DNA from 2 places in the Planococcus sp. NCCP-2050 genome. Region 2 is predicted to be linked to the other one. Evidence: a T-box and tRNA genes for the amino acid it is inferred to sense, from the RefSeq annotation. Region 2 holds a T-box; the other holds one or more tRNA genes.

Region 1 (12,276 bases), on a different contig from region 2:
GCTCGCCCCCTTCTCTTTTCGCTTGAATCAAGCCATTTGGCGGAACATACCCCCTTAAAATGTCACTCGGGTCAGCTGTATCGCTTGTATTAAATGTCGACACCAACGCATCGACATCCGCTTGAAGCTGGCTGACTTCAGTCGAATAAGCGAGTCGGCTGAACGAGAAATAAATGATGGTCATCAACACGATCAAGATGAGCAGCATCATCAGCGTCGACCAAATATTGATTTTTGTTTTAAGCTTCATTCACATGCTCCTTCAGGACATACCCGACTCCCCGCACAGTCTGGATATAAGTCGTCTCTTCGCCTGCGTCTATTTTCTTTCGAAGGTAGCGGATGTAGACATCAATGACATTGGTATCACCGAAATAATCATAACCCCAAACTGCATTCAATACTTGCTCCCGGCTAAGCACTTGCTGAGGATTTTGCATCAAATACAATAGTAGGTCGAATTCGCGCGGCGTCAATTCAATCGTCCGCGCATTTCTTGTTACTTCTCTTGTCGCGGTATTTAACTCGAGATCATGGAATACATGGAGATCCGTGTTTTTCTTGCCCGTCGAAAGCCTTAAACAGGCACGGATTCTGGCAAGCAATTCCTCAATTTCAAAAGGCTTTGTTACATAATCATTTGCCCCCAGATCCAATCCCGCAACTTTGTCTTTCACATCGTCTTTTGCTGTCAGCAAAATGACCGGGATTTCACTTCCAGCGGAACGGATCCGCTTTAGCACATCCAATCCATGGATTTCCGGAAGCATCAAATCCAGCAAAACTAAATCCCATTCCTGTTCCCTGAATTGGATCAGCCCTTCAGCTCCAGTCAGTGCCACACCGGTTTTATATCCTTCATATGTAAGCTCGAGTTCTAGAACGCGAGCAATGCTTTTTTCATCTTCGACGATCAATATCCGTTCGTCCATCCATCTCACCTCTTTGCTCCATCATAGCAGGATTAAAATGAAAAAAGCGACCAAATGGCCGCTTATTTCATTAAGGTTTTCACAAATTTCACTTTTTGCTTATACGGCGGATAAAGCACATTCGTCGAAAGTTTCGTCGACTTTTTCAAAATCGATTTGGCATGTGTGAATGTTTCGAAACTATGTTTGCCGTGATAGGAATTTACCCCGGATGTTCCAATGCCTCCAAATGGAAGATACGAACTGCCGACATGGGAAACCGTATCATTAATGCAGCCTCCGCCAAACGGGAGTTCATCAAGGAAAAACTCGATTGCGCGTTCACTTTCCGAGAAAAGATAAGCCGATAAAGGCTTTGGCAATTTACGGATTTGGCGAAGCAATGCCGGAAGATCATTGTACGTGATGACCGGCAAAATCGGCCCGAATATCTCATCTTCCATAGAAGGGCTATCCCAGTGGATGTTGTCGAGAATAACCGGCTCCATATAAAGGTCGTCGCGGTCTCTTTGGCCGCCGTAGACAATTTGCCCTTGCTCTTGGTCAATGATCGCAGAGAGGCGGTCAAAATGCTGCGCGCTGACAATCCGACCGTAATCGGGGCTTGTTTGTGCGTCTTTGCCGTAGAAATTCCGGATGGTCTTTTTTAATTTTTTCATAAACTCTTCTTTAACGGATTCATGTACACAAATATAATCAGGCGCTACACAAGTTTGCCCCGTATTCATCAGCTTGCCCCAAGCAATGCGTTTGGCAGCCAAATCCAAATTGGCTGTCTGGTCTACGATAGCCGGACTTTTTCCGCCGAGTTCCAACGTAATAGGAGTTAACCGTTCTGAAGCGGCTTTCATAATGACTTTCCCGACATTGACGCTACCGGTAAAGAAAATGTAATCGAAACTCGCGTGGATCAAGGCCGTCACTTCTTCTCTTTCACCTTCTACCACTCGGATATAATAAGGCGGAAAGACATCTTCGATAATCGTTTTGATGATGGCGGCAACATTCGGCGTCGTCTCTGATGGCTTGACGATTGCACAGTTTCCGCCGATCATTGCACCAATCAAAGGCTCCATGATCAATTGGAACGGATAATTGAACGGCCCGATGATCAAGACCGATCCGTAAGGCTCACGCATTACAAAACTTTTGGCCGGCTGCAGGTAGATCGGTGTTTTTACCGGTTCGGGCTCCATCCATTCATCCAAATTTTTCGTCATATTGGTGATGCTGTCTAGGACAAATCCTACTTCTGTTGAATAGGCTTCAAATTCACTTTTCCCTAAGTCTTTTCTTAAAGCTTCCAGCACTTCAGGTTCGTATTTTTTGATCGATTGTTTCAATTGGGCCAATTGGGCTTTGCGGAATTCCGCCGGTTTTGTAGCTCCTGTATAATAATAAGCGCGTTGAGATTCAATCATCTGTTCCACGTCATGTGCCGTAAAATTCATTCCATTCTCCCCTTCGTCTCAAAAGTCTCACCTTAAACTCTTTACCCTTTACATTGAGCCCTAAATCACTTGGATCCAAGAAGCTGGTCGATATGCCGCTGAATTGTCAGCCCTTCTTCAAATGGAACAAGAAAAGTCGACTGCTCCCGCATCGAATCAAACAAGCTCGGTACTAATGGGAAATCAGCGAGGCGCTTTCGTTCCTCGTACTTTTCTGAAAGATAAAGCTCCGACCAATTTTGGAGTGTTAATACGCCTTTTTCTCCGTACACTTTGAATTCCAGCAATTCTTTTTGCCCCGTGCCGCTGATGCCTGTAAGCAATAGCGGGATTGCTCCAGCGGAATGGCCATGCGCGATAATACCCGTCTCACATAGTTCTTGCTGTTCCGGATACGTAATTTGGTGGGACTGGATTGTCAGGCCGCCGAATATCCGGTTGATCAATTGCAAATAATGCGGGAACACTTCCCGCACAAATCCGCCTTGGCTTCTTGAAGCAATCCAAGGATTTTGCTGCCACGGACGCGGCCAATCCGGAAAGAAGGTCTGCAATTCAATGCGGACAATTTTGCCGATGCTCTTATTGCGGATTCGTTTGACCATTTCGTGGACGGACGGTGAATACATGAGCGGAAATTGCATCGCTGTATGAATCCGGTTCTGATTGGCTGCAAGCGCCATCTCTTCTCCAGCTGCCGCGTTATGCGCCAACGGCTTTTCGCATAAAATATTTACGCCGGTGCGCGCTGCCTTTATGGCAATTTCTGCGTGGAATGCCGGCGGTGTCCCGATATACAGCCAATCGATGTCCGCATGCAGCAGCGCTTCCAAAGACTCGTAGACAGGAATCTTGTATTCTTTTTCCAAAGCAGCCAATCTGTCTGGCTGTTCATCGTAAAGTCCGCGAATTTCAATGCCTGTCTCCTGCAGCATTTGCTTGATGATTCGTTCGCCTACGATTCCAGCTCCCACAATGCCGATTATTATCATCTAACCCCTCTTTTCCAAAGGCCCTTTGGCTTAATTTTTGACTATCTGTTTAATAGTGTAACCTTTTGGGGTATAGAATAGTCAAACAATAAAGACAGAAAATTCGAAGGAGGAATTGATCATGGAAAAACAAGCAAACTGGTGGGAACCTATTTTTTCTGGAGAACTTGAAGTGGGATTGAACAAAGATAAGTTGGCGGATCTTGAACAGGAGTCCTTTTTGTACTTCGACCCAACGTCCTCAATCGACATGGAGAACCACGCTTAATTGGCAGCATCAATTATCGTACTTTGCCGCATCCGTACATAGAAACGCCTTTTCGATTACTAATGGAAAAGGCGTTTTATTCTGCATTTTTTTATTCGATGCTTCGCCATAAATACAAAGCGGCGTACGATAGATAAGGTTCCCAATCCGGCAAATGCGCCATAATTTCTTCTTTTTTCGGCTTTTCGCTTCGTTGCCATTCGATTTTCAAGGCATTTTGAAGTCCGATATCCGCCAAAGGGAATAGATTAGGGCGCCCTAAACCGAACATGAGAAAACTTTGCGCCGTCCAAAGGCCAATGCCTCTATAGGCGATCAGTTCAGAAGTGATCTCTTCATCCGTCCGGTTTTCCATTTCATCAAGCCGCAAAGTGCCAGCTGCAATCGCTTTAGATAAGCCGATGACATATTCCGCTTTTCTTGTACTAAACTGCAGCTCTCTTAAGTCTGCGGGTTCAAGCTTCGCTATTTTCTCAGCGTTTGGATAAAACCAGACACCTTCCTTTTCTTCTCCGAAATTCTGGACAAACCGGCTTGTCAATGTGTGGGCAAAAGAAAGGTTCAATTGCTGATGGATGATGCTTTTCATTAAAGAACCATATAAGGAAAATTCACGCACTAACGGCGTCCCTTGATGTTCGTGAAAAAGATGGGCGAGATTCGTCTTCTGGTAATGCTCGTATACAGGTTCCAGTGAACGGTCAAAATGAAAAATGTGTTTGATTTCTTCGAGTTGATCCGGTTTCGCCCCTGTAATTTCAAAGCTGGGTTGATAGGTTGAACCTGTCGCTCTTACTTTCACAATATTCCCTTCAGGCATCGGCAGCCTGACCGCTTTTTCTGAAAGGTCGATCGCGTGAAGCGGGTCCAGTGATAAACGCTCTAGCGTCCGATCAAAATCGTAAGTGAATGGCAAAGTGATTTCCATAGAACCCCTCCTTTTTTTAAACGTAGCCGAACGTGCTTTCGATTGCAAGCCGAATCGATTCAAAATATAATGAAAAAATGGAAGCAGGGATTTAGATGAAAAAATTAATCGGAATAATCTTATTGTCGCTTCTACTGGGCGCTTGCACTTTTCCCGACTCTGAAGAAGAAAGCAGCTCTTCTTCAGACCGTATCCCCGTGGATGTCGTTTCTGTTATCGACGGCGATACGATTAAAATTGACTTTGAAGGGGAAACTCAGACGGTGCGCTATTTGCTGATCGATACACCGGAGACCAATCATCCGACAATCGGCAAACAGCCGCTCGGTGCAGAAGCCACTGCCGAAAACAAACGCATCATCGATTCTGGAGAAGTTTCGATTGAATTTGATGAAGGCGGGCGCTACGATGACTACGACCGGCTCCTCGCGTATATTTATGTGGACGGAGAAAGTGTCCAGGAACAGATGCTTGCATCCGGATTGGCGCGTGTCGCTTATATCTATCCGCCGAACACCCGCTACGTCGAAGAGTTCAAGGAAGTCGAAGAACAAGCTAAAGATAAAGAGATCGGCATTTGGAAATACGAAAATTATGCAACTGACCGCGGATTTAACGCAGCGGCTTACGGATCGACTGCACCGTCTTCTAGCCAATCCTACGAAAAAAAATGCACAATAAAAGGGAATATAAGCCGCAGCGGCAGCAAGATCTATCATATGCCCGGCCAAAGCTCTTACGAACAGACCAATCCCGAAGAATGGTTCTGCACAGAACAAGAAGCACAAGATGCCGGTTTTAGAAGCACCGGGAGCTGACTTAGGAGGATATTTATGCAAGCTATTGTTTTAAGGTTCGATTACCAATCATCCGGCGTCATTGAAAATCTGCAAAATCAAGCCAAAACGGTAAGCATCAACCCAAACCAGATTTTCCCGCCGCATATTACACTGCAAACCTATACACAAGCGCATCCGCTGGAACTGAAAAAAGCGATTGAATCGTGGGCAGGATCTTTTCAGCAGCTGCCGCTTTCCTTCGACTCGCTTGGCTTTTTCAAACAGCAAGGCAGTTTCTTCCTGGCTCCGGTTTTCACAAAAAGCTTGGCTGAATTGCACCGGGCAGTAAACCTGTCCACTCGCGAATTCTCCGGCCAAAACCATTACTATTTGCCGGATCACTGGGTGCCGCATGCGACTGTCATCAATAATATCGCCCCGCCTTTTTGGGGACCCTTATTTGCCCGGCTCAGCTTAGAGTTTACGCCTTTTCAAGGGAAGGGCATTGCACTCGAATGCTGGTCCATTCGGCAGGAAAAAGCCCAAACCGAATGGTGCATCTTTCTAAACGAATAAAGTATTGACTTTTATCCGGGGCGCGATATAATTATATTTGTCCTGGAAATTGAGATTCCTTAGCTCAGCTGGGAGAGCGCTACCTTGACAGGGTAGAGGTCGCTGGTTCGAGCCCAGTAGGAATCATTGGGTGCCAAACCCGCAGCAGGCTTTAGGAACAGAGCCTGCTATAAAAAGCCGTCACATTTATGTGGTGGCTTTTTCCATACCAAAAAGACGGCTGAAAGCGAATGCTTCCAGCCGTCTTTTCTTTTATGCTTCAGAAGTTCTTACTTCTTTCTTTTCACGCCCAAGCCATTGGATAACGAATAGGATGATGAAGACAACCGCTCCGATTGCATCTGAATAGCCCTCCGGATAAATCAATGCAAGCCCGGTAGCTACTGCCAGAATTCTTTCAAACCAGTACAATTTCCGGTACCAGAACCCGATCAATCCGGCTCCGATCGCTAACATCCCTGCAATCGCCGTGATTAAGACGATAATTAATTGAGGGACCGTAGTATCGATCATCAACAGTGCTGGGTTCAATACAAACATATACGGAATAATGAACGCAGCGGCCGCGAGTTTCGCAGCTATAAACCCGGTCTTGATCGGCTCGCCTCCGGAGATCCCAGAAGCTGCAAAGGCTGCAAGTGCAACTGGCGGAGTGATATCGGCGATGATTCCGAAATAAAAGACGAATAGATGGGCTGACAATGCGATAACCAATGGCACTGCCGCTCCTGCCGGTTCACCGATCATCAGCAAAGTAATGATCGCCGGTGCCGCAATGGTCGACGTAATAACGTAGTTTGCCGTAGTCGGCGAACCCATCCCGAGCACAATGGCTGCAAGCATTGTAAAGAAGAGCGTTAAGAGGATATTTCCGCCTGAAGCAGAAACAAGTCCATTCGCTAAGCTTAAGCCAAGGCCAGTCTTTACGACCACTCCAACAATAATACCAGCAGCTGCAGTTGCCGCTGCTACTGCTAGCGCAGTTCTCGCACCATCCACAAGCGCATGGACCATGTCTTTAAACCCTAGACGAGTTTCTTTATCAAAAGCGCTTACAAAAATTGTCAAGACGATACCGTAAAGAGCCGCGTGCATGGTCGGGATTCCTATCAATAAGAACACGATAATTGCCACAATCGGCAAAAGTAAATAAATTTTCTTCAAGACTTCTTTGCGATTCGGCATTTCTTCTTTTGTTAATCCCTTTAAGCCGATTCGCTTTGCTTCAAAGTGGGTCATGATCCAAACACCGGTAAAGTAAAGAAGTGCCGGAATGGCAGCTGCTTTTGCAATCTCCCAATACGTAACTCCACCGATAAATTCAACCATCAAGAAGGCAGCAGCCCCCATGATCGGCGGCATCAATTGCCCGCCTGTCGAAGCAGCCGCTTCAACGCCTCCTGCAAATTCTTTCTTATACCCTAATTTTTTCATCATCGGAATCGTATAAGACCCCGAAGTTACAACGTTCGCTACAGAACTTCCCGATATCGTCCCTTGCAGGGCACTGGAGAAAATCGCCACTTTTGCAGGGCCGCCAGTCAAATGTCCGGCAAGTGAAACAGCGAGGTCATTGAAATATTGCCCTACTCCTGTTTTCACGAGGAAAGCCCCAAATAATAGGAAGACAAAGATAAAGGTAGCGGAAACACTGATTGGTGTCCCGAGTATTCCATCAGTCGTATAGAACATCAACTGGATGACAGAATCTAAATCCTGCCCTCTATGCTTTAAAAAGCCCGGGAAATAAGGTCCGAAAAAGGCATAGGCCAAGAAAGCCGAAGAAATGATCGTGATTGGCAAGCCTACTGCGCGGCGAGTTGCTTCAAGCGTCAGCAAAATCGCCAGAATTCCCACAATAAGATCCAATTCTGTTACACGTCCTAGCCGGAAAACTAAATCATCATACATGATTGGCCAATATAAACCGACACCGATCGCGAGTAATGCCAGAACATAATCGTAAATGGCGACTTTATGTTTTATGCCTTTACGCTTTACTGCCGGAAATAGCAGGAATATAAGCGACAGGGCAAATCCTAAGTGGATGGAACGCTGGATATAAGCTGTATATTGGCCGAAAATGGCGGTGTAAAGCTGGAAAATGGAAAATGCTAATAGGCCAAAGAATACAACATGTTTCATGATTCCTGCTAAATCACGGGTATTGGACTCCGGATCGTATTTTTGCAAAATCTCTTTTTGCTTTTCTTCCGAAATGTAATGTTCATCTTCTGGTGGAAGTTTCATTTCTTCCCGTTCTTCCGGCGTTCGTTTATCGCTCATTTAGACTCACTCCTTCTAGTTGCTCAAATAATGAAACGCGCTGGACTTTGATGGTATAGGATTTCCCCCGCTCCAGCGTCTTCTTTAAATTGTATTGATGCCCATCTGCCAAGAAAAACAGATGAGCGTCAACGTCACCGACAAACAGCCGAAAATCGTCAACTTCCCTCTCCATATTCGTGATTAGATATTTTCCATCTTTTTCGACAAAGGTCTCTCCTTCTCCTGCATTGGAAGGCATGCCGATATTAAAATCTTCATATTCCAATTCCACCATCCGGATTCTGTTGTCCGGCATAATTTTATAGCTTTCCAACACTTCAGAAAGGTGGATGGAGTGCGTATAGTTGATTTGAAAGGCATCATTTTCCGTTTTGATAAAAGCTGCCAATGTGCCTTCACGATTATCGATAAAAACAATTTTCTTTTCTATTGGAATAAAAATGATCACAGCGAGGATAAGAATGAGGGCTAGCACCGAAAGAAGAATCCACTGATTTGTCTTTTTAGGCATCTTAGTTCTCCTCTTCTAAACATGAATCTCTACAAAAATAACGACGATAAAGCTTTCGCTTTATCGCCTATTATTTTGGATCGCTTATTGGTTTGCTTCATCAAAGTATTTTTGTGCCCCAGGGTGGATATCGATTCCGATTCCATCAAGCGCCGTTTCAGTTTTGATGAATTCTGCTTTAGCATGCTGAATCTGATCCGTGTTTTCATAAATTGCTTTTGTGATATCGTATACGAGATCTTCGGAAAGATCATTTTGAACGACTAGCATTGCAAGCACCGAAACTGTCGGTACATCTTCAGTCAAACCATAAGTACCGGATGGCACTGTATCCGTTGCATAGTAAGGGTATTTCTCAATTAATTCTGTAGCTTTATCTTCTGCCACTGGCACAATGACTACATCCGAAGTTGCGCTTAAGCTTTCAACTGCTCCTGTCGGTGTCCCGGCAGTAATAAATGCCGCATCGATTTGGCCAGCTTGCAGGCTTTCTTGTGATTCGCCGAAGTCAAGGTTCTGTGCTTCGATGTCTTCCATCGTCATGCCGTGGATTTCAAGCAATTGCTCTGCATTGATGTACGTACCTGAACCAGGCGCTCCTACAGAAATGCTCTTTCCTGCTAAATCATCAAAAGAAGTAATGCCGGAATTTGCAGTTGTTACCAATTGGATCGTTTCCGGATAAAGTGCACCGATCGCTGAAACTGTATCGATGACTTCTCCTTCGAACATATTTGATCCTTCAGCTGCATAGAAAGCTGTATCGGTTTGGACAAATGCGATTTGCGCATCTCCATCCGCAAGCGCTGTCATATTGGCAGCAGATGCTTGGGAAGATTCAGCTGTTGTATCAATCCCTGTTTCATTTTCAACGATAGTAGCCATTGCTCCGCCAAGCGGATAATACGTTCCGGTCGTCCCACCCGTTAAGATGCTAAGGAATTCCGGATCTGCTGAACCGCCTGAACCGCCGCCGTCTCCACTGTCGCTAGCCGTGTCATCTCCACAGCCTGCAAGGAACACAGATCCTGCAAGTGCTACAGCTGCAAATAGACCAAATTTCTTTTTCAACATAAAATGACCTCCCCTTTGTTTGAATGTTTCTATATTTCCAATTCTATCATAACATGACTTTGTATCTAGGAGTCAAACTGATTTTTAAGAATAGAGAAACTAAGGGAAGAGTTCAGTCAATTTACATTAAATTTCCGCTCCGTCTACATGTGTTTCCGGCGCTGTATCTTCCGGACTGAGATCTTCAAATGTTTTGCCTTGCTCTTCCAAATCCCGAGTTCGGTGTGCGATACGGGCTGAAGCGCAAGCGGCGATGCTCGCGACCAAATCATCGAGGAATGTGTGTACATTTTCTCCGACTTTCGTATCCAGTTTGCGAATGATGCCAACTTTGTTTTTATCAAGATGCCCAAAAGTAGTGACAGCAATGCTGCCATAAGTTAAAACAGCACCTAAACCAATCATTTCATCGACTCCAAAGAGCCCTTCATCCGCATCGACAATTTGCTGCAGGGGAGCAGAAAGCTTTCCTTGTTCCGCGAGTTCATCGAGTTCGATGCCAACAAGCAGCGCATGTTGCATTTCTCGTTTTCGCAAAACGCTTTCAACTGATTCCAAGCAATGTGCAATCGTCAAACCCTCGTTATAAGGCAATTGCATTTCCAATACGATTTTTGCAATCTCTTCAACTTCTACTCCGCGTCGAGCCAGAGCTTCATGAGTCGCTTTTGTCACTTCTTCTGAATGTACTCGGAATTTCCCACCATCCATACTAAAAATCCCCTTTCCAATTTAGCGTTCTTACTAATTATACCTTGTACCATGAATATGTTACAATTTTCGTACAGAATAGTATAGGAGGCTCATCTATGAACAGAGGCACAGTGGAAGATTTAACGATTTACAGTGAAGCGCTGCAAGAAGACATGCAATTATTGGTTTACCTTCCCCATAATTACTCGCCTTTATATAAATATACGTTGGTAATCGCATCAGACGGCAAAGACTATTTCCAATTAGGTCGTGCCCCGCGGGTAGCGGATGAATTATTGGAGAATAAGGAAATCGAAAATATAATTTTTGTGGGCATTCCCTACAAGAGTGTAAAGGAACGCAGCATAAAATATGAACCTACTGGAGAACAGCATGGAGCTTACCTTCGGTTCTTAGCCCATGAACTCGTGCCGTTCCTTGACGAAAAGTACCCGACCTACCAAGTGGGAATGGGAAGAGCTTTGATCGGCGATTCGCTTGCAGCAACGGTTTCATTGAGTGCCGCTTTAACCTATCCGAATATCTTTGGCCGCGTCATTCTCCAATCGCCAAAAGTCGGTGATGAGTTGTTAGAGAAAGTCTCAAACTTTAAATCCGCTCATCCTTTCACAGTCTACCATGTGATTGGAACAGGCGAGACAGCTGTGAAACTAAGCAATGGCGGCACAGCTGACTTCCTAGAACCTAACCGGACTTTGAACAAATTACTAAAAGATAAAGGGTTTTCCGTTTTCTATGAAGAATTCGATGGAGACCACACATGGAAACACTGGCAGCCTGATTTAAAACGGGCTCTTATACAAAATTTCGGTGTTTGACCGGCCATTCACAATTTTCAAGTTTCTTTTGGTATAATAAATTAAGAAATAAGAATCACTAATGAGGAGGTCTTTTTATGAAATACGGAATTGTGGCTTTTCCATCCAAAAAACTTCAAGATTTAGCAAACTCATACCGCATGCGGTACGACCCGCATTATGAGCTAATTACTCCGCATATGACGCTTAAAGATGCTTTTGAAGCGGATGATGCTGAGATTAAAGATATTTCAGAAGAACTTACGAAAATTGCAAAACGTCATAAGCCGTTTAACATCCATGCGACGCGGGTCAGCAGTTTTGCACCGTTGACTAATACGCTTTATTTCAGAATTGAAGACAATCCCGAAATTACAGCGCTGCATGAAGACCTTCATTCCGAATTTTTTGGTGGGGCACCCCGCTTTTCTTTTGTGCCGCACATCACGATCGCACAAAAAATGTCCGATTCCGAGCATGCGGATATCTTTGGCCAATTGAAAATGGTCGGCATCAACCATGAAGAAGTCATCGACCGGATCCACCTTCTTTACCAATTGGAAGATGGATCGTGGACGGTTTATGACACATTCCGTTTAACAGGAGATGAGCAATAATTGCAGAAAGCTAAAATCGCCGAAACCCCTTTAGAGAAAGAACACGCTTTTGATATCAGAAGAAAAGTATTTGTGGAAGAACAAGGTGTACCCGTACATTTGGAGTTGGACGAGTATGATGATACAGCAGTCCATTTTATCGGCTATGAATTGGAACAGCCCATTGCAGCAGGACGTATCCGGGAAACCGATATGGGCGTCGGAAAGATTGAACGCGTTTGCGTTCTTCCGGAATACCGTGGTTTGCATGTCGGTGTGTTAATGATGAATGAAATGGAGGAATACGCGCGCAAAGCCGGTCTTCTGACTTTAAAGCTCAATGCCCAGTCATACGCCATTCCATTTTAT
Region 2 (12,276 bases):
TTGTAGGTGTCGAGTCCATTTATCATTTTTATCCTTCTTTCTCCGTTAAACGTGATACACTTTTTTTAAGATTAATTATACCATGAAGGAGAACTGGAAATGACAACATGTTGGGTGATTTATAACGGAAGTCTGGTCTCTGATAAATTCGCTGACCAAGCCCGTTTAACCGCAGATGCGGCTGAACGGGCCGGCGTTTCGGCAAGAATGATGAAAAACTACGAGGCGATGATGGATCTGTCTGCCGAACCGGATCTCCCTGATTTTGCGGTGCTCCTCGACAAAGACATTTTGCTTGGCTATTTCCTGAAAAGCCGAGGGGTTCCCGTATACAATGACCCTGCCATCATTGACCTTTGCGACAATAAAGCAAAACAGTATATCCAGCTTGCGTCTCATGGCCTCCCGATGCCGCGGACCATTGTCGCGCCGAAAGTCTATCCGAATTTCTCGATTTTGGAGTCCGGCTATTTCGAACGGGTAATCGATACATTGAAACTGCCGATGATCATTAAAGAAGGCCATGGCTCATTTGGCATGAAAGTCTATTTGATTGAAACGGAAGAGCAATTTTACGAAAAGGTGGAATCGCTTCGCGGCATCGATTTTGTCTTCCAAGAATTTATTGCATCGAGCCGCGGACGCGACATCCGCGTCAATATTGTCGGCGGCGAAATCGTTGCAGCGATGTACCGCCATTCAGAGACGGATTTCCGTGCAAACATCACAAATGGCGGAACAGCTTCCCCGGTTGAATTGACAGAAGCCCAAAGCAGGATGGCCATTGAAGCGGCGGCAGCAGTGGGAGCCGTTTTTGCCGGAGTTGACCTTTTGTTTGATGATCAGGAACAGCCGCTCGTCTGTGAAGTGAACGCCGCTGCCCATATCCGCAATATCCTGAATGTGACGGGCATCAATGTCGCAGATGCCATGATCGAATTCATACTGGAGGACTTGAAATGATCCTATTGTACGAGACGGCGGACGCTCATCGCAATAAAGTATTTATAGACGAGCTGCAGAAGTTCGGCAGTTTTAAACTGCTGTGCTGGGACGATTGGTCGGATGAGGGATTGGATGCGCTTGCTGAGAAATTGAAAAGTTCGCTCGTTTTGTTCCGTGTCCGCCGTCCTGCTGCCGCTCGGTTCCTCGAAGATCAGCGGATCCACTTGGTAAACCGTGCCGAAGTGAACCGGATTGCCAATGACAAATGGCAAAGCTTTCAGTTTATGCAATTGATGGGGGTTCCTGTGATTCCGACTTACCGGGAAGCGAAAGAATTTCCGTGTGTCGCTAAAACAGCGGACGGACACGGGGGAAACGGCGTTGAATTGGTCCACTCGGCTGCCGAGATCCCGACAGATGCTTCTATTTTTCAGCCCGTTGTCGACCACGTAGCGGATGTTCGTGCTTATGTAATTGGCAGCGAAGTGGTCGGTGCAGTCAAGCGGAGTTCTACCGATTCATTTAAAGCGAATTACTCACTCGGCGGCAAAGCGGAGAAATACATCCTCTCAGCTTCGCAAGAAAAAGACGTATTGAAAATTGCCCGTGCGCTGAAAAGCGATTACGTCGGTGTCGATTTTCTTTTATTGCCGGACGGACTGCATTTGTTCAATGAAATCGAAGATCCGGTCGGTGCGCGGTCTTTTTATGAGACACACGAAGAAAATATTGCCGAACTGTTGGCAATGCATTTGAAGAAGATTGAAAAAGAACGGCCTTTTCGCCTGAAGGAAGAGTAAATTAATCCAGCCTGCTTTAGCGGGCTGGATTTTTTATTAATGATTTTATAGACAAGTTTGATTATCTTTCAGCAATTTTAATAATTTCCATTCACTGACTATTCCTCTCTGAAAGCGGGTATCTTACAAATTGAGCAGAAAAAATAACAGGAGGGATTCAATGAAGATTCAAGCAGCAGTGACGCACGGATTGGGTGAGGATTTTAAATTTGAAGAAGTGGAACTTGGCGAACCGAAAGACCATGAGGTACTCGTGAAAATTGTAGCGACCGGCGTTTGCCATACAGATGCCGTAGCCCGGGATTTAGGATTGTCGCCTTTTCCAGCGGTGCTTGGCCATGAAGGCGCCGGTGTTGTTGAAAAAGTCGGGTCGGCGGTTACCTCGATTGAGGCCGGCGATCATGTCGTTTTGTCGTTTGCCTATTGCGGCCATTGCGAGAATTGCCTGACCGGCCATCCGACGGTTTGCCTGAACTTTAACGATTTGAACTTTGGCGGAAAGATGCAGGACGGCACAAACCGGATTCACCATCACGACCATGCTGTTTCAACGTTTTTCGGCCAGTCGTCGTTCGGCACTTTCGCGGTTACAAACGAGCGAAATGTCGTCAAAGTTGATAAAGAAGTGGATTTAACCCTGCTTGGGCCGCTTGGATGCGGTATTCAGACAGGTGCCGGGACGGTATTGAACCGCTTGAAACCGGAATTCGGCTCTTCTATTGCTGTTTTTGGCAGTGGTGCTGTTGGATTGAGTGCAGTAATGGCTGCGAAAATTGCAGGCTGCCTTAATATCATTGCCGTCGATATACACGACAACCGCCTGGAATTGGCAAAGGAACTCGGTGCAACCCATATTCTGAATGGCAAAAATGTAGATGTGGTACAAGAAATCAAGGCAATTACGGGTGGCGGCCTTCATTACGCAGTAGAGACGACAGGCGTTCCCCCGGTCGTTAAACAGGCAATCCATTCACTTCGCCCACTCGGCTCCTGTGCAATCGTCGGTGTGACGCCAGAAATGACTTTTGATGTCCATAACGACATCATGGCGGAAGGAAAAACAGTGATGGGCGTTATCGAAGGCGACTCGATTCCGCAGGTGTTCATTCCGCAGCTCGTGAATTATTTCAAACGAGGCTTGTTCCCGTTCGACAAACTGACGAAAGTATATGAGTTTGAACAGATCAACGAAGCCTTTGAGGATTCGAAAAACGGCTCGACCATCAAACCGATTGTCAAAATCGCTGAATAACAAAACGCTCCTGAACTTTTTCAGGAGCGTTTTAATTTTATGTGGGATTCGGCTGCAGCTAATTCATCGCCATTGATCCCCTCTTCTTTAGTTTCAAAATTGTCGCATGGCTGTATTATTAAACGCATGAAGAGAATATTGTGGAATTGTTGATGCAGCATCTTCAGAAATTGGAGAAAGACGCCCCATTTCGTGTGTGATGGAAGTTCGCTGATAAAGCGGGCTTTTTTATTTCGCTTTTCTGGCAAAGGCAGACACAATTGAAGTTGAAACTCGATTAGTGTCAGAAGGAAACTCCCATAGTGTCAAAAGAACTCCGATGAGTGTCGAAAGAATTCCTTTTAGTGTCGATAAAAACTCGGGTAGTGTCGATAAAGAGTCGAGTAGTGTCAATAGAACATGGAAATCGGGTGTGGATGGCTAACTAAGCACCCCTCACTTCCGTTTTTGATGAAAACTTGCTGCTTGCAGGCTTTTTTTATTTGTTCGGATTGGATCAGTGTCGATAGAAAGTGATTTAGTGTCGATAATGAGCCGAGTAGTGTCAATAGAACACAAAAAAGTCGGCCACCCTCAAATTCGAGAATGGCCGGCTTTCAACTTTTATAGATTCTTTAATTCTTCCATGCGTTTTTCAACGGTTGCGTGTTTTTCGAGGTAGTCGGCTTCTTTTTTGCGTTCTTCGGCCACTACTGCTTCAGGCGCTTTGGAAACGAAGCGTTCGTTCGACAGTTTGCCTTGAACGAGTTTGACTTCCTTCGCCCATTTCTCAAGTTCCTTTTGAAGGCGCGCAAGTTCTGCGTCAACATCGATCAAACCTTCAAGCGGCATGAACAATTCTGCACCGGATACAACAGCGGACATTGATTTTTCAGGCGCTGCGATGTTTTGGCCGATCGTCAAGGTTTCCGGGTTGCAGAAACGTTCGATGTACGCGGCATTTGTCGTCAACACATTATGCGTGTTTTCATCTTTAGCAGAAATCGTCAATGGCACTTTCTTGCTCATCGGCGACTGCACTTCTGCACGGATTGTACGAACAGCTGTGATGATGTCCATCAATAATTTCATGTTCGTCGACTCACTTTGTTCAGACAAGGATTCGTCAACTACCGGCCAAGCGGCAACCGTAATCGATTCGCCTTGGTGCGGCAAGTTCTGCCAGATTTCTTCTGTGATGAACGGCATGAATGGGTGCAATAGGCGCATTGTGTTGTCGAGTACGTACGCAAGAACCGAACGCGTCATTTTCTTCGCTTCTTCGTCTTCTCCGTACAATGGCAATTTCGCCATCTCGATATACCAGTCACAGAAATCATCCCAGATGAAGTTGTAAAGCGAACGGCCTACTTCACCGAATTCGTAACGTTCTGCAAGATGCGTCACTTGTTCGATGGTTTCATTCAAACGAGTCAAAATCCATGAATCGGCTACTGAACGTTTGCCGGAAAGATCGATTTCATCGTATGTCATGCCTTCCATATTCATCAAAGCGAAACGGGAAGCATTCCAGATTTTATTCGCAAAGTTCCAAACCGATTCCACTTTTTCCATCGAGAAGCGAAGATCCTGCCCTGGGCTTGAAGCCGTCGCCAGGAAGTAGCGAAGCGAATCCGAGCCGTATTCAGAAATTACGTCCATCGGATCGACGCCGTTCCCAAGGGATTTCGACATTTTGCGTCCTTCCGCATCGCGAACCAGTCCGTGGATCAATACGTCTTTAAACGGTTTTTCTTCCGTGAATTCAAGCGCTTGGAAAATCATGCGCGAAACCCAGAAGTTGATGATGTCATAGCCCGTTACAAGTGCGTCTGTCGGGTAGTAGCGTTTCAGCTCTTCATTATCTGCGTCCGGCCAGCCAAGCGTAGAGAACGGCCATAGAGCTGATGAGAACCAAGTATCCAGAACGTCTTCGTCCTGTGTCCAGTTTTCAGCATCTTCTGGTGCGTCCATGCCTACGTAAATTTCGCCAGTTTCGTTGTGGTACCAAGCTGGAATCTGATGGCCCCACCATAATTGACGGGAAATGCACCAGTCGCGGATGTTCTCCATCCAGTGAAGATAAGTTTTTTCAAAACGGTCCGGCACGAAATTCACACCGTCTTCGCCTTTTTGAAGATCCACCGATTTTTGCGCAAGTGGCTTCATATCCACAAACCATTGCGTCGATAGATACGGCTCAACTACGGCACCGCTGCGCTCGGAATGTCCAACCGAATGCATATGCTCTTCAATTTTGAATAAAACATCCATGTCCTGTAGGTCTTTAACGATCTGCTTGCGGCATTCGAAGCGGTCCATGCCTTCGTATTTGCCGGCGTTTTCGTTCATCGTGCCGTCTTCGTGCATGATCAAGACGCGCTCAAGATTGTGGCGATTGCCAATTTCAAAGTCATTCGGGTCGTGAGCAGGCGTAATTTTCACCGCACCGCTTCCGAATTCCATATCCACGTAATCGTCCGCAACGATTTCCATTTCGCGCCCAACAATCGGAAGAATGATTTTCTTGCCAATCAAGTGCTGGTAGCGCTCGTCTTTCGGGTGAACCGCAACGGCTGTATCGCCAAGCATCGTTTCCGGACGCGTTGTCGCGATTTCGATGTGCCCGCTGCCGTCAGCCAGTGGATAGCGCATATGATAGAATGCACCTTGCACATCTTTGTAGATAACTTCGATATCGGAAATAGCGGTTTTCGTTGCCGGATCCCAGTTGATGATGTATTTGCCGCGGTAGATGAGTTTTTTCTCATATAATTTAACGAATACTTCTTTAACGGCATCCGATAAGCCTGCATCCAACGTGAAGCGCTCACGGGAGTAATCGAGTCCAAGGCCAAGTTTCGACCATTGTTCACGGATATGCCCAGCGTATTCCTCTTTCCATTTCCACGATTCTTCAAGGAATTTTTCGCGGCCAAGGTCATAGCGGGATTTGCCTTCTTCACGCAATTTCCCCTCCACTTTCGCCTGCGTCGCAATTCCGGCATGGTCCATTCCTGGAAGCCATAAGGCATCGTATCCTTGCATGCGTTTCATGCGCGTCATGATATCTTGGAGCGTCGTATCCCATGCATGCCCTAAGTGCAATTTCCCTGTTACGTTCGGCGGCGGAATCACAATCGTATACGGCGTCTTGCCGCTTTCCGGCTTCGCTTCAAAAAACTTGTTGTCAATCCACCACTCGTAGCGGCCTTTTTCAATCGCCTGCGGATCATACTTTGTCGGCATTTGTTCAGTCATTGAAATTCCTCCTTTTTAAACTAAAGTACGAACTTGAGCGTGGCGCGTTGTTTTCATAACTAATAATGAAAGAACTATTAACTTTCATGACCATATATGTTGAACTAAAGAATTAGCTTTTACAAATCGCTTCGGCGCTTTGGGCAGTGCAAAGATTATGCTCCTGCGCACTGCTCGTCGCAAAGGAGGCGACAAGTCGCTCCTTGCCTTACGCAATAAGCCGAGAAAACCACTCGTCTTATTGCTTCGGCTAGCCCTGAGGCGCGCCGGCGCTGGAACACCCTCCAAAGATATGGAGCAAAACAGCGGAGACGCCTTGGGGACCAAGCGAAGTGATGAGATCCACTCGGGCGTTTAGCCCGAGTTAGCTCAGCGCGAGCCCCCGGCAAGCGAAGCTGTTTTGCGGAATATCGGCTGCTGCAGTTATCTAATTCAACTTTTAAAAGTTATTTAGAAAACAAAAAAACCCCTTCGTCTGTAAAAGGACGAAGGAGTTGTTCGCGGTACCACCTTTATGCGCAAGTCAAAAAGAACCTGGCTCTCAAGTTCGATAACGGATTTCACATCCGGTCCCCGCTACTCGAATTTCACGGAAACTGCTCCGAGGTGACATTCAAATGTTTGTTCATGAAAGCCTTTCACCAAGCGGCCTTCTCTCTGAAATGTACGCACATTTTACTATCCTCATCAACACATTAATTATTTACTTGAATCCATTGTACTCAATTTGCGCTTTTAGCGTCAAGCTTTTTCACGATAACGGCCACAATCGGCGAGGCGACGAGCAGGATAAAGAAGAGGCGGAATAAATGAAAGCTTGTGATCAAGGCCACATCCGCTCCGGCATCAAGCGCAGTAATTGCCATTTCTGCCATGCCCCCCGGCGCTGCACTCAGGAAGAAATCGAGGAATAGATAGCCTGGCAGCCAGCTCGTTAAGAGATACGCGATGCCAGTCGAGAAGGCAATCAACAAAATATTATTTACGACAATCGCTGTACCAAGACGGATATTCATCTTTTCACGAACTTGTTCCATCTGCAGCCCCAAATTCGCCCCGATGAAAATCTGCGCCATGGCAATGAGCCAGTACGGCATTTCAACTAATACTTCCCCGGTGATTGTTTGCATTCCGGCCATTGTGAGGATTGGCGCGAGCACTTCCGCCGCTGGGAATCCGATTTTTTTCATTCCAAAGTAAACGAGGATCCCCGCAGCAATCGCTAAGAAAAAATGGCCAGGAGCAAACGAAAATTTCTGCGACAGGATTTCGCCAGCTTCTCGCCCATCCAGGAATACGGTCAAAAAAGGCACAATCGTTACGACTAGTAAGATACGGAAAGTCTGCATCATTGTCACGACTGTGACATTCGCAGACTTAACATCTTCCGAAATGACGACCATCTGCGATAGGCCACCCGGCATCGAGCCGAGCAGACTTGTCGCCAAGCTTTCATCGGCCATCTTTCGGAAAAGCAAGCCTAGAAGCAAGGATAAGGCGACGACGGAAAATGTCAGAAAGGCCATGAACGGCAAATCGAGCCACATCAAAAACACCGCTTCACGTGAAAACGAGGAGCCGATTTGCACCCCGAGAAGCACAAGTCCAGCGACTTTCAAAAATTTCGGCCAGTAGAATTTCAGTTTTGTAAATTGATTTAGGATCAATAGCACGAACATCGGCCCAAGCAGCCAAGGCAAAAACATGCCGACGGCTTCAAATAGAGCACCTGAAGCAATAGCGATCAACGCAGTTAAGATAAACGGTCTCACAAAATTTCCTACTTTCACAACTTAAGCTAATGTCCATGATACACCAAAATAGAAGCGCTATGAACTCTATGAGCGCTTTTTGAAGTTCTAAGAGAGGAAAACCCGATTCTATAATCGCCCGCCCTCTTTTATTCCACAAAAAAACAGACGGATAAACTTACTATCCGCCCGCTCTCTTTTCTTCTTTTATTAACGCGCTAATTTAGCGAATACGTTATGGAAAGCTTCCACCGTTTTCGCAATATGCTCTTCTGTATGGGCAGTTGATAAGAACATGCCTTCAAACTGGGATGGCGGCAGGAAGATGCCTTCTTCCGCCATCAAGCGGTAGTAATCGGCAAATAATGCCGTGTCGGATGTTTTTGCTGTTTCAAAATCCACCACTTCTTCGTTCGTGAAGAAAAAGCCGATCATGGAACCCGCACGGTTCACCGTATGCGGAATGTTGTATTTCTCAGCTGCTGCACGGAAACCGGCTTCCAGCTGATCACCGCGTTCAATGAAGGTTTCGTAGCTCGCTTCGTTTAAACGGCTTAATGTTTCGAACCCTGCAGTCATCGCAAGCGGGTTGCCTGAAAGCGTCCCTGCTTGGTAGATTGAACCGCTTGGCGCCACTTGTTCCATGATTTCGCGCTTACCGCCGAATGCACCGACAGGAAGTCCGCCGCCGATGACTTTGCCTAGGCATGTCATATCCGGCGTTACGCCGAAATAGCCTTGTGCGCAGTTATAGCCGACGCGGAATCCGGTCATGACTTCGTCAAAAATCAAGATTGTGCCATTTTCAGTCGTCAAATTGCGAAGTTCCTGCAAGAAACCGTCTTTCGGCGGGACAACGCCCATATTGCCGGCAACCGGTTCAACAATGACAGCAGCAAGATCGTCTCCGAATTCACGGAATGCGTGTCTTACACTTTCCAAATCATTGTAAGGAACTGTAATTGTATTTTGTGCAACTGAAGCTGGCACTCCCGGTGAATCCGGCAAGCCAAGCGTCGCAACACCTGAGCCCGCTTTGATCAAAAGGCTATCGCCATGGCCGTGGTAGCAGCCTTCAAATTTCAAGATTTTATTGCGTCCAGTGTAGCCGCGCGCAACGCGCAATGCACTCATCGTCGCTTCCGTTCCGGAAGAAACCATGCGCACCATTTCAATCGATGGTACACGCTCCATTACAAGTTTAGCAAGTTCGTTTTCAAGCAAAGTCGGCGCACCGAAACTTGTACCGGACAATGCAGTTGCCTGGATCGCTTTGACTACATCCGGGTGGGTGTGGCCCAGGATCAGCGGTCCCCAAGACAACACATAGTCGATATACGTATTGCCATCGATATCCGTAATCGTCGCACCGCTGCCGGAAGCCATGAAAATCGGGTCCATATTGACCGATTTAAACGCACGCACCGGGCTGTTTACGCCGCCCGGCATTAAATTTTTCGCTTCGTTAAATGCTGCAATCGAATTTTCGTATCCCATTACTTCTCCTCCAGCCAGCGTGCCGCATCTTTTGCATGATACGTCATCAAGATATCCGCTCCAGCGCGTTTCATGCTGAGCAAAGTTTCAAGAACGATCTGTTTTTCGTCAACCCAGCCATTCAATGCGGCTGCTTTGACCATTGCATACTCGCCGCTGACGTTATAAGCAACAATCGGCACATCAAAGTTGTCGCGTACTTCACGGATGATGTCCAAATAAGAAAGAGCCGGTTTCACGATCATGAAATCCGCACCTTCTTCAATATCTGATCCTGCTTCGCGCAAAGCTTCCAAGCGGTTCGCCGGATCCATTTGATAAGTTTTGCGGTCACCGAACTGTGGAGTTGAATGCGCCGCTTCACGGAACGGGCCGTAATAAGCAGAAGAATATTTTACGCCGTAGGACATAATCGGCGTATTTTCAAATCCAGCCTGGTCCAAACCGTAGCGGATTGCTGCGACAAAGCCGTCCATCATGTTCGACGGTGCAATAATGTCCGCTCCTGCTTTCGCTTGGGACACCGCTGTACGGGCAAGCAAATCAAGCGATTCGTCGTTCAAGATGACACCATTTTCGATCACGCCGCAATGGCCGTGGTCGGTATATTGGCAAAGGCATGTATCGGCAATCACCACTAATTCCGGATGGCGATTTTTAGCAAAGCGGATCGCTTCCTGCGTAATGCCATGGTCGTGGTAAGCTTGCGACCCGACAGCGTCTTTTTCATTCGGCACACCGAACAAAATGACAGAAGGAATTCCTAAAGAAACCACTTCGTCCAATTCTTCGCCTAGTCTATCCAATGAAAAATGGAATACGCCCGGCATCGATGAGATTTCCTCTTTTACATTTTCGCCTTCCACTACAAAAATCGGGTAAATAAAATCTTCTTTCTGTACGCTCGTTTCGCGAACCATCGAACGGATATTAGCCGATCCGCGCAAACGGCGATGGCGTCTAAAATTCAATTCTGTCATCATTGCAACTCCCTTTCGCTATTTCGTTAATCACTTCTAAATACGTATACTTTTTCGGGCGGTAATCGACATGGCCGCCATTCTGTTTGATGGCGTTTTCCGTAATGTGGCCAATGGCCGCCGTCCGGATGCCTGACCAATCCCCTCCTGCTTCCCGGTAAGCCGAGACAGCTGAAGGACTGGCAAATATCACGATCAGGCCTTTCATTTCCATCAATGTGCGTGCATTGCCGATTTTAAGGGAAGTCTCATAAATTGTCCATTCATCAACATGGAGCGGCATCGATGCAATCGTGCTCTTCGCAAGCGTCCCTTTCACAAACAGGCATTTCACATCGCTCCCCACAAATGCCGGGAATTCCTTCACAAAAACATCTGCACTATAGACGGTGGGAATAAAATCCACACGGTAGCCATGCTGCTCTAAAGCTTCAGCCGTCTTTTCCCCAACAGCGGCGATTTTCGCGTGAGTCGGAACTTGCAGTTGGCAAAAAGCCTCCGCACTCGTGCCGCTCGTGAAAATCAGCCAATCGTATAATTGGACCGGAGGCATTTCGCCTTGCCGAATCGACGTTTCAATGAGCGGCAAATACAAAGCTTTGCCGCCCAATTGTTCTACTTTTAAGACCGCTTCTTCCGGCTTTCTTGAACCGGTAAAAACAATGGTCTCACCCTTTAAAGCGTTTATCTTCTCAGACATTGCTCTCAGCTTTTACTTTTTGGATCAACTCATAGCCGCCTTGTGAACTGATTTTTTCAGCTACCATACGGCCTGCTTCGATCGGATCGCGGCTGATAGCTGTTTCTTTGAACACTTGCTCAGCATCAGGCGATGATATCAAACCAGTAAATGAAATTTCTCCTTCAGAAACCGTTGCATAGCCGGCAATCGGCACTTGGCAGCTGCCGTCCATATCTTTCAAGAATTTGCGTTCTGCGTTAACTGCAAGCGCTGTGTTCTCATCATTTAGTTTCGCCAGTTCTGTAAGCAATTCCGTATCTTCTCCGCGGCATTCGATGCCAAGCGCCCCTTGTCCGATAGCCGGAAGGCATTCATCGACTTCCAGGAATTCCGTCACGATGTCTTCTTTCCAGCCCATGCGCTTCAGTCCGGCAGCAGCCAGCAAGATTGCGTCGAAGTCGCCTGAATGCAATTTTGCAATGCGGGTATCAATGTTTCCGCGGATCCACTGGATATCAAGGTCCGGGCGCAAAAGTAGCAACTGTGAGCTGCGGCGCAGGCTGCTTGTCCCGACTACGGCTCCGATTGGAAGGTCCATCAATTTTACATGATCATTTGAAATGAACGCATCACGCGGATCTTCGCGTTCCGGCACACAGCCAATGACAAAGCCTTCCGGAAGAACCGACGGCATATCTTTCATGCTGTGTACTGCAAAGTCGATTTCTTTATTGTAGAGCGCCTGTTCAATTTCTTTGACGAACAAGCCTTTGCCTCCAACTTTAGAAAGCGTCACGTCAAGAATCCGGTCGCCTTTTGTCACGATTTCTTTTATTTCAAATTCAAACGGCGCACCTGCCGCTTTTAATTTTTCGATAAACTGATTCGTTTGCGTCAACGCAAGTTTACTTCTTCTTGAACCTACAATAATTTTTCTCATTTGAATCCTACCCTTCTTTAATACCAGAAATGAAATTCAGATAACCGACTTCCCAAAAAGAAATTGATCAATAATAATAAAAATGCATAAATATGGGCCATCGCATACGGCATGCCGCTAAGTGAACCTTTGCGGTTGCGGTATAAAATCCAGCTGTAGACGAGCAGCAAAATGAAGGACCCGACGATC

What was found. A T-box is a leader RNA that pairs with one kind of tRNA and senses whether it is charged. The one in region 2 lies ahead of NFU07_RS12515 (valine--tRNA ligase), so its partner is inferred to be a tRNA-Val.
Region 1: it has a tRNA-Val gene. The T-box ahead of NFU07_RS12515 (valine--tRNA ligase) is inferred to sense a tRNA for this amino acid. The anticodon was not compared.

What each region holds. Positions count from the first base shown of each region.
Region 1 is NZ_BRCX01000001.1:732,107-744,382, forward strand. Features, by position in the region: gene NFU07_RS03705 (sensor histidine kinase) at 1-250, opposite strand, end outside; gene NFU07_RS03710 (response regulator transcription factor) at 240-932, opposite strand; gene NFU07_RS03715 (aldehyde dehydrogenase) at 995-2,383, opposite strand; gene NFU07_RS03720 (Gfo/Idh/MocA family protein) at 2,449-3,375, opposite strand; gene NFU07_RS03725 (hypothetical protein) at 3,497-3,643, shown strand; gene NFU07_RS03730 (DNA-3-methyladenine glycosylase family protein) at 3,735-4,571, opposite strand; gene NFU07_RS03735 (thermonuclease family protein) at 4,667-5,389, shown strand; gene NFU07_RS03740 (2'-5' RNA ligase family protein) at 5,405-5,926, shown strand; tRNA gene NFU07_RS03745 (tRNA-Val) at 5,980-6,052, shown strand; gene NFU07_RS03750 (TRAP transporter permease) at 6,179-8,212, opposite strand; gene NFU07_RS03755 (DUF1850 domain-containing protein) at 8,202-8,726, opposite strand; gene NFU07_RS03760 (TAXI family TRAP transporter solute-binding subunit) at 8,811-9,800, opposite strand; gene NFU07_RS03765 (phosphatidylglycerophosphatase A family protein) at 9,927-10,511, opposite strand; gene NFU07_RS03770 (alpha/beta hydrolase) at 10,610-11,332, shown strand; gene NFU07_RS03775 (YjcG family protein) at 11,410-11,928, shown strand; gene NFU07_RS03780 (GNAT family N-acetyltransferase) at 11,929-12,276, shown strand, end outside.
Region 2 is NZ_BRCX01000003.1:189,476-201,751, reverse strand. Features, by position in the region: gene NFU07_RS12535 (bifunctional folylpolyglutamate synthase/dihydrofolate synthase) at 1-26, opposite strand, end outside; gene NFU07_RS12530 (ATP-grasp domain-containing protein) at 100-963, shown strand; gene NFU07_RS12525 (ATP-grasp domain-containing protein) at 960-1,745, shown strand; gene NFU07_RS12520 (NAD(P)-dependent alcohol dehydrogenase) at 1,906-2,997, shown strand; gene NFU07_RS12515 (valine--tRNA ligase) at 3,601-6,237, opposite strand; T-box leader at 6,716-6,937, opposite strand; gene NFU07_RS12510 (AbrB family transcriptional regulator) at 6,960-8,009, opposite strand; gene hemL (glutamate-1-semialdehyde 2,1-aminomutase) at 8,199-9,485, opposite strand; gene hemB (porphobilinogen synthase) at 9,485-10,465, opposite strand; gene NFU07_RS12495 (uroporphyrinogen-III synthase) at 10,446-11,165, opposite strand; gene hemC (hydroxymethylbilane synthase) at 11,158-12,087, opposite strand; gene ccsA (cytochrome c biogenesis protein CcsA) at 12,105-12,276, opposite strand, start outside.